DNA from 2 places in the Faecalibacillus sp. genome. Region 2 is predicted to be linked to the other one. Evidence: a T-box and tRNA genes for the amino acid it is inferred to sense, from the RefSeq annotation. Region 2 holds a T-box; the other holds one or more tRNA genes.
The links. The T-box of region 2 lies ahead of alaS (alanine--tRNA ligase). A T-box ahead of a tRNA ligase gene usually reads a tRNA of that ligase, here a tRNA-Ala.
Positions count from the first base shown of each region.

Region 1: it encodes a tRNA-Ala, which carries the amino acid that the T-box ahead of alaS (alanine--tRNA ligase) is inferred to sense. The anticodon was not compared.

Region 1 is NZ_JBKYAR010000017.1:24,684-29,088, reverse strand. It holds gene ACLVEP_RS07335 (DEAD/DEAH box helicase) at 1-1,529, shown strand, start outside; gene ACLVEP_RS07330 (PTS transporter subunit IIC) at 1,541-2,545, opposite strand; tRNA gene ACLVEP_RS07325 (tRNA-Ala) at 2,626-2,701, opposite strand; tRNA gene ACLVEP_RS07320 (tRNA-Ile) at 2,741-2,817, opposite strand; tRNA gene ACLVEP_RS07315 (tRNA-Ile) at 2,843-2,919, opposite strand; gene ACLVEP_RS07310 (N-acetylmuramoyl-L-alanine amidase family protein) at 3,036-3,725, opposite strand; gene ACLVEP_RS07305 (NUDIX domain-containing protein) at 3,787-4,335, opposite strand.
Region 2 is NZ_JBKYAR010000013.1:21,690-26,094, reverse strand. It holds gene ACLVEP_RS05875 (ATP-dependent RecD-like DNA helicase) at 1-1,557, shown strand, start outside; T-box leader at 1,744-1,938, shown strand; gene alaS (alanine--tRNA ligase) at 1,979-4,405, shown strand, end outside.

The DNA.
Region 1 (4,405 bases), on a different contig from region 2:
AAGTTGATAAATATCATTCACTTTATTTAGAAAACTTTATGAACAGTTCATCATTGCAATTCAACAGAGATCAACATTTCCAAGATTTAATTTCTCACATTGAAGAAAAAGATCCTGAAGAAATTAAAGTTCCTCAAAATTATTCTCATATTTTAAGGGACTATCAAGTTCAAGGATTTAAATGGTTAAAAACAATGTCAGAATATGGTTTTGGTGGTATTTTAGCTGATGATATGGGGCTTGGTAAAACATTACAAGTTATGACATTGATTGAAGATAGTATTGGTGAAAATCATGTCAGTCTTGTTGTTGCACCTGCAACCTTGATTTATAACTGGCAAGATGAAATTAATAAATTCTCTAAAAAATTAAGAACAATTTGTATTACTGGAAATATTTCTCAAAGAAAGAAATTGATTGAAAGTATTCCAGATTATGATGTTGTTATTACTTCATATGACTATATTCGTAGAGATTATGAATTATATAAAGATTATCAATTCTATTATTTCATTTTAGATGAAGCTCAATATATCAAAAACCAAAGCACTAAAAATGCACAAACTGTTAAATTAATTAATGGTAAGTATCGTTTTGCTTTAACTGGTACTCCAATTGAAAATAGTTTAGCAGAATTATGGTCAATCTTTGATTTCTTGATGCCACAATATTTATATAATTATCATCATTTTAAAGAAACATATGAAATACCAATCATAAAAAATGAAGATCAACAAAAACAAGCAAAACTTAAACAATTAGTTGAACCATTCATTTTAAGAAGAACAAAGAAAGATGTTTTAACAGAATTACCAGATAAGATTGAAAACAACGTTATTATTCCTTTTACACCAGAGGAAGAAAAAGTATATCTTGCTAACTTATCAACAATTAATAGTGAATTACAAAGCGCTATTCAAGTAAACCATATTGATAAGATTCAAATTCTTGCAATGATGACAAGACTTCGTCAATTATGTTGTGATCAACGTATTTTATATAAAGATATTATTGAACCAAGTTCTAAACTTAAAGCATGTATGGATATTATTGAAACTGCTAAAGAAAATAATCAAAAAGTTTTATTATTCTCTTCATTTACTAAATCATTAGATTTAATTGAAGCTGAATTACGTAAAAAAGATATTTCTTATTATGTTTTAACTGGTTCAACAACAAAAATCAAAAGACATCAACTTGTTAATGCTTTCCAAAACGATCAAACAACTGTCTTTTTAATCAGTTTAAAAGCTGGTGGTACTGGTCTTAACTTAACAAGTGCTTCTACCGTTATTCACTATGATCCATGGTGGAATATGTCTGCACAAAATCAAGCAACAGATAGAGCTTATCGTATTGGACAAACAAATAATGTTCAAGTTTATAAATTGATTATGAAAAATTCAATTGAAGAAAAGATTCAAAAACTTCAAGAACAAAAACAAGATTTATCGAATATGTTTATTGAAAACAATAATGGTTCTATTACACAAATGTCTACTGCAGATATCATTGATTTATTTAAATAAGAAAAAGGAGATTAAAGACGTTCAATCTTTAAATCTCCTTTTCTTATGTAATTTAATTTTCTAAAACCTTTATAAAAAACAAACGTTAAAACAGCCGGTAAAATCACATCAATTAAAATAAGTGGTACCCAATATTGATTACCCATCACTTGAATCGCATCCAGTAAACCTACAAGTCCTGCCGTTCCCATTCCAGAACCAATTGCACTACAACGAATATGAAGTAAAACCGTTGAAATTGGAGCTGTAATGATCGTTGTTAAAATTGTTGGTAACCAAATAAGAGGTCTTCTAATAATATTTTTAAACTGTAACATACTTGTTCCAACAGCGATAGCAATAACATCTCCAATATCATTATCTTCAATTGACATCATTGCAAAACCAACCATTTGTGCACAACATCCTGCAAGTGCTGCACCCGCTGCTAAGCCATCAAGTCCTAACATAATACCAATAGCTGCTGATGAAATTGGGGCTGTTAATGCCATTCCCATTAAAACACCTACTACAATTGACATAAATAATGGTTGTAAAGAAACACCTTCATTAATAACACTACCAATCCAAGTAATCATTTGTGTTAAATAAGGACCTACAAATTGTGTGACTAAACCTGCCATACATATAGAAACAAAAGGAACAAGTAAAATATCAATCGGTGTTTTTCCTTGAATCAATCTTGTCACTTCAATAGCTGCTAAAACAGCCACATAAGCTGAAATCGGATTTCCTGCTTGAATTCCATTATTAAATGTTCCAGCCCCTATTGCTCCTGCAATCACCGCAGAAATCAAATTTAGACCTTTAGCATCAATTGCATAGCCAATTCCTATTCCAATAGCAGGGCCCATGAGATAACCTGCAATTGTCCCCCAAGTCACCAATTGTTCAATATGAACTAAAGTTCCTAATTGTTTTAATATTGTTCCAATAATCAAACTCGCAAAAAAGCCATAGGCCATACCATTAAAAGTATTAATTATATAATTACCCTTTCCTCTACTTTGTGCCATTTTTAACCTCCTTAATTGGATTATAGAGTATATTTATTCTTTTTTAACAAAAAAACTGCCGAAGCAGTTAGTTTATTTATTGGTGGAGCCAAGCGGGATCGAACCGCTGACCCCCTGCGTGCAAGGCAGGTGCTCTCCCAGCTGAGCTATGGCCCCAAATTAATATTTAATTTTCCACCATTTCATTTGTTAAAATGGTGGGCCTGAATGGATTTGAACCATCGACCTCACCCTTATCAGGGGTGCGCTCTAACCAACTGAGCTACAGGCCCACATCTATATAAAACAATTAATTAATGGTGGGCCTGAATGGATTTGAACCATCGACCTCACCCTTATCAGGGGTGCGCTCTAACCAACTGAGCTACAGGCCCATCAATCAACTGCCCATATAATATAACATGCATACAGTCTTACGTCAACGGTTTTTCGTATATTTTTTTACATTTTTTTAAAGAAATAAAATTATATTGATAAAATCAACGTTTTTTTATTGTAGAATTTTTGATATTTTTTTCTTTTTTTGAGCTTTTATCTTTAAATGATATTTAATTACCCCTTTTCTTATTCTTTGACATAACTTTTTTTGATAATTTTTACTTCTTAATTGTCCACATTCATTATAATTTGATAAAAAACCACACTCAATTAAAACCCCTAATGTCTTTGTTGCCCTTAAAACTCTAAAACCACATCCACTAATAGGCTTTCGACTATGCGTCAATTCCTTTAAACTTTGATCAATATCCCCAGCAAGTATTTTTCCTTGTTCACTTCTATAATAATAAAAAACCTGTGAGCCCCAAGCACTTTTATTACCTGAAGCATTTTGATGTATACTTAATAAATAATCACCATTAAAACTATCTATCTTTTTTACTCTTAAATACATATCATCTTGTTTAGAATAATGATGATTTCTTTTCGTCATATCATAATCTCCATCTCTTGTTAAATATACCTTTGCCCCAAAGCTTTCTAATTCCTTTTTTAATTTCAAAGATATCTCCAAATTAAGACGATCTTCAAAATAACCATATTCAATCGCCCCATTATCAAACCCTCCATGTCCTGCATCAATCACAACTTTAGTGCCTTTTAATGGCTTTTCACTTGCATAAACAGGTATTTCATAGCTCCAAATACATACTATAATCAAGATGAATACTATCTTTTTCATAACATCACCGTTGTATTATATGATATAAAAAAAGATATCATGATTCATGATACCTCTATTATTATTGATTTATATATTTTTGAATCATCTCTAATTCTTCAATATAGATACAATGATTGATTTTATTTTCTTTAACTGCTTGATAACATGTTTCAAAATCTAACCATTTCACTTCACTTACTTCATGATCTACAAAAGTAAAATCTTTTTCTTCTAAATCTTTCCACAAAATAAATATTTTACTTATTTGATTATCTTTAAATAATCGCCCATGAAAAACTTCTTCAAAATGAAATCTTCTATTTCCACAATCAATCAATTCACTTTCACTTACAACAATTCCTAATTCTTCTTTCAATTCTCTAACTGCAGATTTTAAATAACCATCTCCCGCCGGAATATGCCCAGCACTTGAAATATCATAACATCCAGGAAATGAATCCTTTTGATCACTTCTTTTTTGTAAAAGAATTTGTATACGATCCTCTTTTTTCCTTAAAATCCAAACATGTGCTGTACGATGTAAAATTCCCTTTTGATGCGCTATTTCTCTTTCTATTGTCTTTCCTGTTGGATTTCCTAATTCATCGCATATATCTAAAATTTCCATTCTATCATCTCCACTAAAATCATATTATCATCTTTCTTTACATTATAAAACGAGATGTTTAAAATAGATA
Region 2 (4,405 bases):
GTACTTTATGATGAAATAAAAAGAGCTTTTCATAAAATTATTTATCATATTGATGATGAGGTTTTTGATGAATATCTCAATACTTTAGTAGAAGAAGGAAGAGTCATCAAAGAAGGAGAATATTATTATGATGAAGAGCTTTATGAAAGTGAAGAAATCATTGCTCATTTTTTACAAAAAATAAATGATTATCCAGAAGAATTTTATGATGAAAATGAGTTGGAAAGATTGCTTAATAACTACCAGGATAAATTTGGTATTATCTATTCAACAAAACAAAAAGAAGCGATAGAATACTTTTTAAAATATCCAATGATGATTTTAACAGGAGGACCAGGAACTGGGAAAACAACGGTTGTTAAAGCGCTGATTCAAATCTATCGAACACTTTATCCAGAAGATGCGATTTCTCTTGTAGCACCTACAGGAAGAGCAGCGAAAAGATTAAGTGAATTAACAGGTTTGGATGCTTGTACGATTCATCGAGAACTTAAATGGGATTTACACAAAAACTCATTTGCGATGAATCGAAATAATCCTTTAAGTAGTCAAGTTTTAATTATTGATGAGTTTTCGATGGTTGATAGTTTACTTTTATCTAAATTATTTGATGCAAGCAGACGTGTTCATAAAGTGTTATTTATTGGTGATTATCATCAACTTCCTTCAGTAGCGCCAGGAAATGTTTTAAAAGATTTTATTGAAAGTCAGTTAAAAGTTATTGAATTGGATGAGATTTATCGTCAATCAAAAGATTCAGGAATTGTTCAATTGGCCCATCAATTGATTCATCAAGAAGTGAATGATTTATCATTGTTTGAACAATATAAAGATATTCATTTTTATAATAGTACCAATTTTGAGATTATTAAAAATGTGACAACAATTGTAAAAAAAGCAATAGAAAATGGCTATGATCAAAATGATATACAAGTTTTAGCACCAATTTATCAAGGTGTTGCAGGAATCAATGCTTTAAATTTGGCTTTACAGGAAATTTTTAATCCTAAGAGTCATCAAGAAGAATATCGTATTGGACAGAAAGTTTATCGAGAAGGAGATAAGATCTTACAATTAAAAAATAGACCAGGTGATGATATTTATAATGGTGATATTGGTGTTTTAGTTGAAATTAATCGTAAAGATGGTTTTGAATATTTAGAAGATACACTTATTGTTGATTATGATGGTAATTTAGTTGAATATACATCAAAAGATTTTTTAACTTTTACATTAGCTTATTGTATGTCTATTCATAAAGCACAAGGAAATGAGTTTAAAATTGTTATTATGCCAATTTTAAATGATTATCATATCATGCTTAAAAGAAATTTGATTTATACAGGTCTTACAAGAGCTAAACAAGCATTATTTATTTTAGGTAATCCGCAAGCTTTTCTTTATGGCATAAAAAATGTTTCTGATAGTAAAAGAAAAACAACGCTAGCAAGTAAAATCAATCAAAATAAGGATGTAGAAACATATGAAGAATCTTCATTTGATCAAGAACTTAAACAAAATATTACAGATTTTTTAAATGATGATGAAACTGTATAATTTTGTAAAATAAAGACATACTCAAATAGAGGTGATAAAATGAAACGCAATAATATTATTATGGCATTAACTCTTACATCATTAGCACTTCTATTTAGTGAAACTGAATGTGGTTGCCATGTTATGGAAACAATTAAAGAAAAAATGTAAGATATTGAAATACTTTTGTATTTCGTGTATAATGCAAATAAATCGTTGAAAAAGATCAGTACTATATAGAGTATTTTAGAGAGAACATGGTGGGTGAAAATGTTTATAGGATATATAGGAAAGCTACTTTGGAGAGTAATTAATGATTACCGTATAACTGCGTTAAAGTTTAATTAAGGGCATGTATTTTTACATGAACTAGGATGGTACCGCGATAAAGTCGTTCCTAGATAAGGACGACTTTTTATATTGTCAAAAAAGGAGAAAAGAAATGAAACAATTAACAGGAAATCAAGTAAGACAAATGTTCTTGGATTATTTCAAATCTAAAGGACATATGATCGAACCAGGTGCATCACTTATTCCTCATAACGATCCAACTTTATTATGGATCAATGCAGGGGTTGCTGCACTAAAAAAATATTTTGATGGTAGTGAAAAACCAGCATGTAATCGTATTGCGAATGCACAAAAATCAATTCGTACAAACGATATTGAAAATGTTGGTAAAACAGCAAGACATCATACATTCTTTGAAATGCTAGGTAACTTCTCAATTGGAGATTATTTTAAAGAAGAAGCAATTCCATTTGCATGGGAATTTTTAACAAGTCCAGAATGGATTGGTTTTGATAAAGAAAAATTATATGTTACTGTTTATACAGATGATGAAGATGCTTACCGTATTTGGACAGAAGTATGTCATGTAGATCCAAGTCATATTTTAAAAACATATGAAAACTTCTGGGAAATTGGAGAAGGTCCAGGTGGTCCTGACTCAGAAATTTTCTATGACCGTGGAGAAAAATATGATCCTGAAGGTTTAGGAGAAAAATTATTCTTCGAAGAAATGGAAAATGATCGTTATATTGAAGTATGGAACGTTGTTTTCTCTCAATATGATTGTAATCCAGCTATTGATCGTAAAGAATATAAAGAACTTCCACAAAAAAATATTGATACTGGTATGGGACTTGAAAGATTAGTAAGTATTATTCAAGGTGGAGAAACAAACTTTGATACTGATTTATTCTTACCAATTATTCATGCTACTGAAAAGTTAGCAAATGTTTCTTATGAAGAAAACAAAATGGCTTACCGTGTTATTGCTGACCACATTCGTACAGTTACTTTTGCCTTAGCTGATGGAGCAATGTTCGATAATGCTGGTAGAGGATATGTTTTAAGACGTATTTTAAGACGTGCTATTCGTTATGGTAAACAAATTGGTATTGAAAAAGCATTTATGTATGACTTAGTACCATTAGTTTGTGATATGATGAAAGACTTCTATGATTATTTACCAGAAAAACAAGATTTTATTTCAACAATGGTTAAAAAAGAAGAAGAAGCTTTCCATAAGACATTATTAAATGGTGAAAAATTATTAAAATCATTAATTGATAAAAATGAAAATGGAGAAATCAGTGGAAAAGATGCTTTCAAACTTTATGATACATATGGTTTCCCATTTGAATTAACATTAGAAATTGCTGAAGAATCAAATTTAACAGTTAATGAAGAAGAATTTAAAGAAGAATTAAAAATTCAACAAGAAAGATCTCGTGCATCACGTGATAACAATGAATCAATGGCAAGTCAAAAACCTGATTTAATGGCTTTTGTTGAACCTTCTACATTTGTTTATGATCCTACACCAATTCAAGGAAAAGTTATTGGTTTATTTAAAGATGGTGTTAAAACTGATGAAATCACTGATAAAGGAGAAGTTATCTTTGATACAACTCCATTTTATGCAGAAATGGGTGGACAATGTGGTGATACTGGTTCATTAGATAACGATACAACACATGCAAATGTTGTTAATACATTAAATGCGCCAAATAAACAACATATGCATTTTGTGGAAGTACAAGAAGGATCTATTCATTTAGGAGATACTTTTACTTTAACAGTTGATCAACAAAAACGTCGTCAAATCACAGCAAACCATAGTGCAACACATATTTTACAAAAAGCTTTACAAGAAACTTTAGGTGATCATATCAGCCAAGCAGGTTCTTATGTTGATGATAAAGTTTTAAGATTTGACTTTACGCATTTTGAAAAAATTTCTGTTGAATTATTAAAAGAAATTGAAGAAAAAGTAAATCAAATTGTTTTTGAAGGACGTCCAGTTGTTATTAAAAATATGACAAAAGAAGAAGCTTTAGCATCAGGAGCAATGGCTTTATTTGATGAAAAATACGGAGATGTTGTTCGTGTTGTCAACATTGGAGATTACTCTATTGAATTATGTGGTGGTTGTCATGTTTCAAACAGTTCTGAAATTGGTTTATTTAAAATCGTTAGTGAAGAATCTGTAGGTAGTGGAATTAGACGTATTGTGGCACAAAGTGGTTTAGCTGCTTATAATGCAATGGTTCATGAAAAAGAAACAGTAGATACAATTGCTGCAACATTAAATCTTAAAAATAGAAAAGATGTTGTAAACAAAGTAGAAGCATTAAAAGAAGATTTAAAAGAAGCAAAAGCAGAAGTTGAACAATTATCAGCTAAATTAAATGCGATTCAAGCTGCATCAAAAGCAAATGATGTTGAAGAAATCAATGGTGTTAAAGTATTATATGTTGAAGAACAATTAGAAAATGCTAAGGCTAAACAATTAACATTTGACTTTAGAGATCAATTAGAAAGTGGTATTGTTGTTTTAGTTTCTAGATATGAAGAAAAATGT